Regions from separate parts of the Blastochloris tepida genome, predicted to be linked through region 2. Evidence: riboswitches for the same ligand, from Rfam matches in the RefSeq annotation. Region 2 holds a riboswitch; the other holds the start of a gene.

Region 1 (3,937 bases), 1.1 Mb from region 2:
ACGCAGAGCGGCCCGGTGGCGTCGCCCTCGCGCCAAGGCTGCGTGCCGCGCCCGTCATAGACGTAGTCGGTGGAAAAATGGACGAGCGGCACGCCGCGCGCGGCCGCCCAGCGCGCCATCGCGTACGGCGCCTCGGCATTGACGCGGAAGGCAAGATCGCGCTCGTCCTCGGCACGGTCCACCGCCGTATAGGCCGCCGGATTGACGATGAGATCGGGCGCCAGCGCATCGAGCGCGGCCGCGATCGCCTGCGGCCGGGCGAGATCGAGCCGGGCGCGATCCGCCGCCACCACGGTGCCAAGGCGGCCGAGCACCGGCATCAGCGCCGCGCCGACCTGTCCGGAAATGCCGGTGAGCAGGATGCGCATCACACCTCGCCATAGACCGGCAGGCGGTCATGAAGCTCGGCCAGCGGCGCGGCGTCGGCATCGCGCGCCGACAGCTTCGGCGCCTCGATCCCCCAGTCGATGCCGAGCGCCGGATCGTTCCAGCGCACCACGAACTCGTCGGTGGGGCTGTAGAAATCGTCGCATTTGTAGAAGAAGTCGGCGCTCTCCGACAGCACGGCGAAGCCGTGGGCGAAGCCGCGCGGCACCCAGAACTGCCGGCGATTGTCCTCGCTCAGCTCCACCGCCACATGCCGGCCGAAGGTGGGGCTGCCGCGGCGGACATCGAGCGCCACGTCGAGCACCCGCCCCCGCAGCACCGTCACCAGCTTGCCCTGCGAATTCGGGTTCTGGATGTGCAGGCCGCGCAGCACGCCGTACGCCGAGCGGGACAGATTGTCCTGCACGAACGGCCGCAGGATGCCGGCCTCGGCGTAGCGCACCGCCTGATACGTCTCCATGAAGAAGCCGCGCGCATCGCCGAACACCTTCGGCTCGATGATCAATACGCCCGGAATGGACGTCTCGACGACCTGCATCTCTCAAGACCCTCGCCTTACCCCTGCCCCGCCTACCCAGGCCACCCGCGCCCTGCAAGCAGCATGGCCCGTCATGGTGGCATAATACCGACTGTCGTCGAGTATGACCCCGCCGTCGTCATGGCCGGGCAGGTTTCGACGGAGACCGACATATGTCGGTCTCCGTCATGGCCGGGCTTGTCCCGGCCATCCACGTCTTTGTTTCCAAAGACATTTTGGAGTCGTGGATGCCCGCAACAAGTGCGGGCATGACGAGTTATAGTCTGCGACCGTTGGCATAAGATTGAAGGCCGTCGGTGCCATTTGCATCAATGCCACGGCATTCGGCCGGCCAGCCGCGCGCCGCCGGGCGGTGCTTGACTTTTCGATAACCAACCTGTGAATTGCCGGCGTGCAGGTGGGCCGGACGACGTCCGGTCCAGGGAACACGGTGAGGAGGAGGCGTGCGCGTCTCGTCCGAATCCGAGGCTGCCCCCGCAACTGTGAGCGGAGAGCCCATCGCCGAACGCCACTGGGGAGACAACCCTGGGAAGGCGGCGACGGGCGAAGACCCGCGAGCCAGGAGACCGACCTGTGCAAGTCACCTTCCGGCGTGCGGGGCGCGCGACCGGAGCGGTCTCTCCGCACGGTGACAGTGGAACTGTCGCGGAGGCCGGCCATGCGCCACTCGTCAAGCCTTGCTGAACGCCAGCGCCGGGTGCGAGCCCGGGCCGCCGCGACTCCTGTCGTTTCTTTGACACCCGGAGACGCGTCATGGCGGCCCTTGTCCGCTCGGCCCTCAAGAGCCTTCTTTTCTCGACCTCACTGATCCCGCTTTCGGCACTGCCTGCACTTGCCCAGTCGGCAGCCGATCCGGCGCCCGCCGCGCAATCCGACCAGTCGCTGCCCGAGGTCGTCATCACCGCCAACCAGGTGCCGGTCGAGGAGTCCAAGGTCGGCTCGGCGGTCACCGTGATCACCGGCGACGAGCTGCGCGCCAACGGCGTCAACACCGTGCCGGACGCGCTGCGCGAGGCGGCGGGCCTCGCCGTCAACACCTCCGGCGGCGCCGGCGCCCTGACCCAGGTGCGCATGCGCGGCTTGAAGCCCAATCAGCTGCTGGTCCAGATCGACGGCGTCCAGGTGAACGAGGTCGAGAATGGCGGCTTCGATTTCGCCGGCTTCCTGGTCGACGACATCGAGCGCATCGAGGTTCTGCGCGGCCCGCAGTCCGGCCTCTACGGCTCCAACGCCCAGGCCGGCGTGATCTCGGTCATCACCAAGAGCGGCCGCGGCCTCGCCAAGCCGCAGCTCGACGGCCGCATCGAGGGTGGCACCCGCAATTCCGGCGGCGGCACGCTGTCGGTCCGCGGCGCCACCGGCCCGGTCTATGGCGCATTCTCGGTTTCGAGCGAATCCACGCGCGGCTTCAACTTCTCGCGCTTCGGCTCGGAAACCGACGGCAGCCGCTCGACAGTGGTCAACGGCAAGGCCGGCATCGATTTCAACGAGTATTTCAATGTCGAGGGCGGCATCCGCTGGACCGACCGCGGCACCAAGGCCGACGATGTGGACTTCTACACCAACGGCCTGCTGATGGACACCGCCGACACGCAGTCCTATGACAGCTTCATCGGCAATGCCGTTGCGACGATGAAGCTGTGGGACGGCCGCTTCATCCAGACGGTCGGCTTCAACACCTTCGAGAACAACCTCTATTACAATTCCCCGGCCTGGGGAAACTCGGCCTATTACGGCCAGCGCAACACCTTCGACACCAAGAGCGTGCTGAAGTTCGACACGCCCTGGCTCGGCGGCGCCAGCAACACATTGTCGTTCGGCGCCGACTATCAGCACGAGGAATTCCGCCAGTCGGCGCCGGCGGTCGGCGACCTCTATGCCCGCGCCCGCACCGGCGTGTTCGCCGAGCACATGATCGACCTGCCGGCCGGCCTGTCGCTGACCGGCGCCGTGCGCTACGATGATTTTGACGCCTTCCAGGACGCCACCACTTGGCGCTTCACCGCCTCGCAGAAGCTGGCGCACGGCACGCGCCTGCACGCCAGCGTCGGCACCGGCGTCACCCAGCCGACCTTCGTGCAGCAGTTCGGCTACTACTATTCCAACTTCGTGCCCAATCCGAGCCTGAACCCCGAAAGCTCGACCGGCTGGGATTTCGGCATCGAACAGACCCTGTTCGACGGCAGGCTGGCGGCCGACGTCACCTATTTCTCGATGAACCTCGAGGACGAGATCACCCTCGCCACGGTCGGCACCGCCCGCACGGTGGTCAACTCGCCGATCTCGACCAGCCGTCAGGGCGTCGAGGTGACGCTGCGCGCCGACCCGCTCTCCTGGCTCAGCATCGAGGGCAGCTACACCTATACCGACGCCGAAGCCTACGACACCACGCTGCTGACCACGCTCGGCGCGATCCGGGTTCCGCAGAACGCGGCCTCGCTGCGCGCGATCGTCAAGTTCGCCGAGGGCCGCGGCCGCGCCACGCTCGCCGTCGTCCAGAACAGCGGCATGACCGACAACTACACCTACTGGCCGGCGCCGACCTACAACACCGTCTACAATCGCGTGGCGCTCGACGCCTACACGGTCGTCAACGGGCTGATCTCCTACGACCTGACACCCAACACCACGATCTACCTGCGCGGCGACAACCTGTTCGACGAGACCTATGAGGAAGTGTTCTCCTATGTCGCGCCGGGCCGGGTGATCTATGCCGGCCTGAAGGCCAAATTCGGCCATTGATACGGTTCTCCGAATGATTGGCGCGGCCTTTTCTTCCCTCTCCCCTTGCGGGAGAGGGTGGCGAGACCGAGCGAAGCGAGGTCGAGCCGGGTGAGGGGTGAATGCGGACGCGGGCTTGAAGATTCACCCCTCACCCGCCGCGCGATCTCACGATCGCTCGGCACCCTCTCCCGCAAGGCTACGGCATTCACGGATCTGATTCTGTGTTGAGCTATCAATGGCTTAATGGACAGGCTGCGGATGTCTCATCGAGAACGCGGTGGATCGGCA
Region 2 (3,937 bases):
CGTCGTGGAACCACCACCGCATCTGGAACTTGTTGCCGATCGGCGTGAATTTCGGCGTCAGGTCCGCAAACGACATGCCCGGCGGCAGCAGGAAGGCCGTGCGCATGAAGAACTGGCCGGTCTCGGTGTCGCCGAAATGCTGGGACGAGGTGATGAAGCACTCGTGATGGGCGAGGAAGCCTGAGACCTCCGCCACCACGCCGATGCGGTCGGGACAGGAGATCGTCAGCGTGTACTGGGTCTGGGCAGGCCCGGAGCCGGTGGCCTGCACGATCTGGTTCTGCGGAAGCTGAAGCTGCATGGTCGCGTGTCCGGAACTCGAAGCCGCCAGAGCGGGGGCGGGATCGATGCAACGGAACCCTCGGGAGTGTGGGCTTCGCCGCGTCGAACAGGTGATGTCGAGCGTCTTGTCGGTGGGCAGCAGAGAACGCGAGAGCGCAAACCCCGGACACAAATCCCCGTGGCGCAAGTCTCGGCACTGCGATTCTCGGCACTGCGATGCCCACGGCGCACGCAGTTAGCATTGTCTGCGGGCGCTGACATCGGGTGTTTGCGCGTAGGGGCGGAATATAGGTTTCAAGATACCTATATTCCGCCCCTGCGGAGGTATTATATTGAATTAGTCTGAATTCAGAGGGCGCGCTGCGACAATCGGGCGCGCTGCCCGCGCCGCAGGCCGGCTCAAACGCCGGCCGCCGTGGCCGGCGCAGCCGGGCGCGGTCCGAAGCCGGACGGACGCGGTCCGAAGCCGGGACGGCCGCGGGCATCGCGCAGCGGCTTCTTCGGCGCCGGCAGGAGACCCTCGCGCTGGGCCTGCTTGCGGGCGGCCTTGCGCATGCGGCGGACGGCCTCGGCCTTCTCGCGGGTCTTGCGCTCCGATGGCTTCTCGTAGGACCGCCGCTGCTTCATTTCGCGGAAGATGCCTTCGCGCTGCATCTTTTTCTTGAGAACCTTCAGCGCCTGGTCAACATTGTTGTCACGTACGAGAACCTGCAAGACGATGATCCAATCTTGGTTGGAGTGGGTGAGGTGACGGCCCGGCATGCACCGGCCGCACAGGATGAAGCGCCCTCTTAGCACGCCAGACGGCCCGCGCCGCAACAATTCGTCGTGGGACGAGAATTCGTCGTGGGGCGGGGAAATGCGGCCGATGGCGGCATCCGGCGCTTGTGGCGGGCGCGGGAGGCGCCTATATGACCGCATCGACGTTGGCCGGACGATCGGGCCGTTACGCCCTTGCGACTGCCGGGCGCGGGTTCTCAAGTCTTTCCAAACATCGACGAACCAGACCGCGGGAGGCGTCGCATCCCGCATCGATGTGCTTCCAGCAGCCGGGGGAGGAATCCATGATCACGGGCACCGTGAAATTCTATAACGATCAAAAGGGCTATGGCTTCATCCGGCCGGACAATGGCGGCAAGGACGTGTTCGTCCACGCCACCGCGCTGGAGCGCGCCGGCATGCGCGGCCTCGCCGAGGGCCAGAAGGTCGCCTTCGACACCGCCGAGGACCGCCGCAGCGGCAAGGTCGCGGTCAACAACATCCAGCCGGCGTAATGCGGTGTCCGGGAGAGCCCCCAGGGCTCCCGGACACAAGCTCGCCGAAAGATCCTTGATCAGAATGGGATTTTTCGGCGGTCGGACTGCGGTTCTACGGCCCTGAGGCCGGAAACCGCAGCAGACGACCGGTGTTCCCATTCGAACGGCCGCGTCCGGCACCCGGGCGCGGCCGTTTCGCGTGTGAAGGCCCCGATTGACGGCGCAGTTGGGGCCGGGTTAGCTGCCGCCATCGTTCCAGTATCCCGGAACACGGTGAAACTCCGTGGCGGACCCGCCGCTGTAATCGGGGACGCCGCCTTCGAGGGCGAGAGCCAGGCCACTGATGGGGACCACCCCGTTGGGAAGGCTTGAGGGCGGCGGTTGATCCGAGAGCCAGAAGACCTGCTGGAACAATCTGACCGGGCGAAATCCGATGGCAAAGGGTTTCGGCAGAACCGTGCGCTTGCGTGCGGTGCTGTCGGACGCCCGGTCCGTCATCAGGAGCCCGAGGAATGGACCAGACCACCACCCCCATCCGCCCCGCCGCCGAGGCGCCCGCGCCGCGCCCGGCCGTCATTGCCATCCGCAAGAGCTGCGATGCCGAGGGCACCGGCCTGTCGCACTTCGTGCTGATGGACAAAGAGGCGGCGAAATGAACGCGCCGTTGATGGCAACAGGGCGTCTTGCGGCGCCTGGAGCGGCCCCCTCGCGGGGCCGCTTCGTCAACAGCGGCAATGGCCCGGCGTTCCAGCCCTACGACATCGGCCATCCCACCCACATCGCGTTGATCGCGCCCGACACCGCGTTCTGGGCGCTGATCGCCAAGGACCGGCTGGCAGAGACGCTGGCCGGCGGCGCGCTCATCGACGGCTATCGCGAGCAGGCGGATGCCTTCGCGCGCGAGATGGCGGCGTTGCGGTTCGGGCTGAAGCCGTCGGCGGTCTATGTCAATGCCACCGAGCGCTGCAATCTCAACTGCACCTATTGCTACATCCCCGCCGAGATGCGCCGCGACGGCACCGACATGGACGCATCGACGCTGCTCGATGCGCTGGCGCGACTGGATGCCTATTTCCGCCGCCACATGCCGGAGGGGCGCAAGCCGCAGATCATCTTCCACGGCGCCGAGCCGATGATCGCCAAGGACGCGATCTTTGCCGGCATCGATGCCTTCCGGGACCGCTTCCGCTTCGGCGTGCAGACCAACGCCACGCTGCTCGACGACAAGGCGGTGGATTTCCTCACCAGCCGCGGCGTCGGCATCGGCCTGTCGCTGGATGCGCCGGTGCCCGAGATCGCCGACCGCACCCGCGCCAACTGGAACGGCGCCGGGGTCTACGCCAAGGTGGTGGAGGCGATCGCGCGGCTGAAGGGCTATCCGGCCTTCAACGTCATCTGCACCATGTCGACCGAGAACCTCGACCAGCTCGTGCCGATGGTCGAGTTCCTGCACGCCCGCGAGGTGCCGGCCTGCATGCTCAACGTCATCCGCTGCACGCTGCCGGGCGCGCGCACCGTGCGCGCCGACGACGCGCCGCTGGCGCATGCGTTCATCGCGGCGCTGGAGCGGAGCCACGCGCTCTACCGCGAAACGGGGCGCAAGCTGGTGGTGGCAAACTTCGCCAACATCCTGATCGGCATCCTGGCGCCGACGGCGCGGCGGCTGATGTGCGATATCTCGCCGTGCGGCGGCGGGCGGGCGTTCTTCGCGCTGGCGCCGAACGGCGACCTCTTCCCGTGCAGCGAGTTCATCGGCCTGCCCGCCTTCAAGGGCGGCAATCTGTTCGCCGACGACATCGATGAGGTGCTGGCGCGCCCGGCGTTCACAAAGGTCTCCGGCCGCAGGGTCGAGGACATCGCGCCGTGCCGCACCTGCGCCATCCGTCACTTCTGCGGCTCGCCGTGCCCGGCCGAGGCGCACGAGATGAATGGCGGCATGGAGAAGACCGGCGCCTATTGCGAGTTCTATGAGGAGCAGACGCGCACCGCCTTCCGGCTGATCGCCGAGGGCCGGCACGACGACTTCCTGTGGGACGGCTGGGACGCCGGCACCGAGACGGTGTTCGACGCCCGCGCGTTGGGGTGGTGAGGTACGCTCAACTTATCGAATCAAGGTTCTAATCGGTGGCCAAATGCCTGGAGACCTTCACGTTGCGCTTAGGCAATTAGGGAAGCTATTTCTGTTGAGGTTCCGTTCGGGGACTTGTTCGATTCCGCGCTTCGAAGCAGAATTCGACTCGCCTCTTAGCTGGGTGCGAGCCCTTTGGGGCAACACTCTATGCCGGGTGTAAACCAGGCTGAATCAGATTGAGTGAGTTTGGGCGCCGACTTCGGGTCCCGGAGCGGCGCCGGCTCACACTCGGCGCCGCTCCGGGACCCGAAGTCGGCCGCTTTGAGTA

Evidence for each region. A riboswitch is a leader RNA that binds a small molecule or an ion and turns the genes downstream of it on or off. The one in region 2 is predicted to bind cobalamin.
Region 1: linked by a shared signal. The riboswitch ahead of BLTE_RS06825 (TonB-dependent receptor plug domain-containing protein) and the one ahead of cbpA (modified peptide precursor CbpA) in region 2 are both predicted to bind cobalamin.

What each region holds. Positions count from the first base shown of each region.
Region 1 covers NZ_AP018907.1:1,461,895-1,465,831, reverse strand. The annotation lists gene rfbD (dTDP-4-dehydrorhamnose reductase) at 1-368, opposite strand, end outside; gene rfbC (dTDP-4-dehydrorhamnose 3,5-epimerase) at 368-925, opposite strand; cobalamin riboswitch at 1,304-1,514, shown strand; gene BLTE_RS06825 (TonB-dependent receptor plug domain-containing protein) at 1,679-3,667, shown strand.
Region 2 covers NZ_AP018907.1:356,527-360,463, forward strand. The annotation lists gene purU (formyltetrahydrofolate deformylase) at 1-301, opposite strand, end outside; gene rpsU (30S ribosomal protein S21) at 682-996, opposite strand; gene BLTE_RS01535 (cold-shock protein) at 1,347-1,556, shown strand; cobalamin riboswitch at 1,778-1,962, shown strand; gene cbpA (modified peptide precursor CbpA) at 2,051-2,194, shown strand; gene cbpB (peptide-modifying radical SAM enzyme CbpB) at 2,191-3,627, shown strand.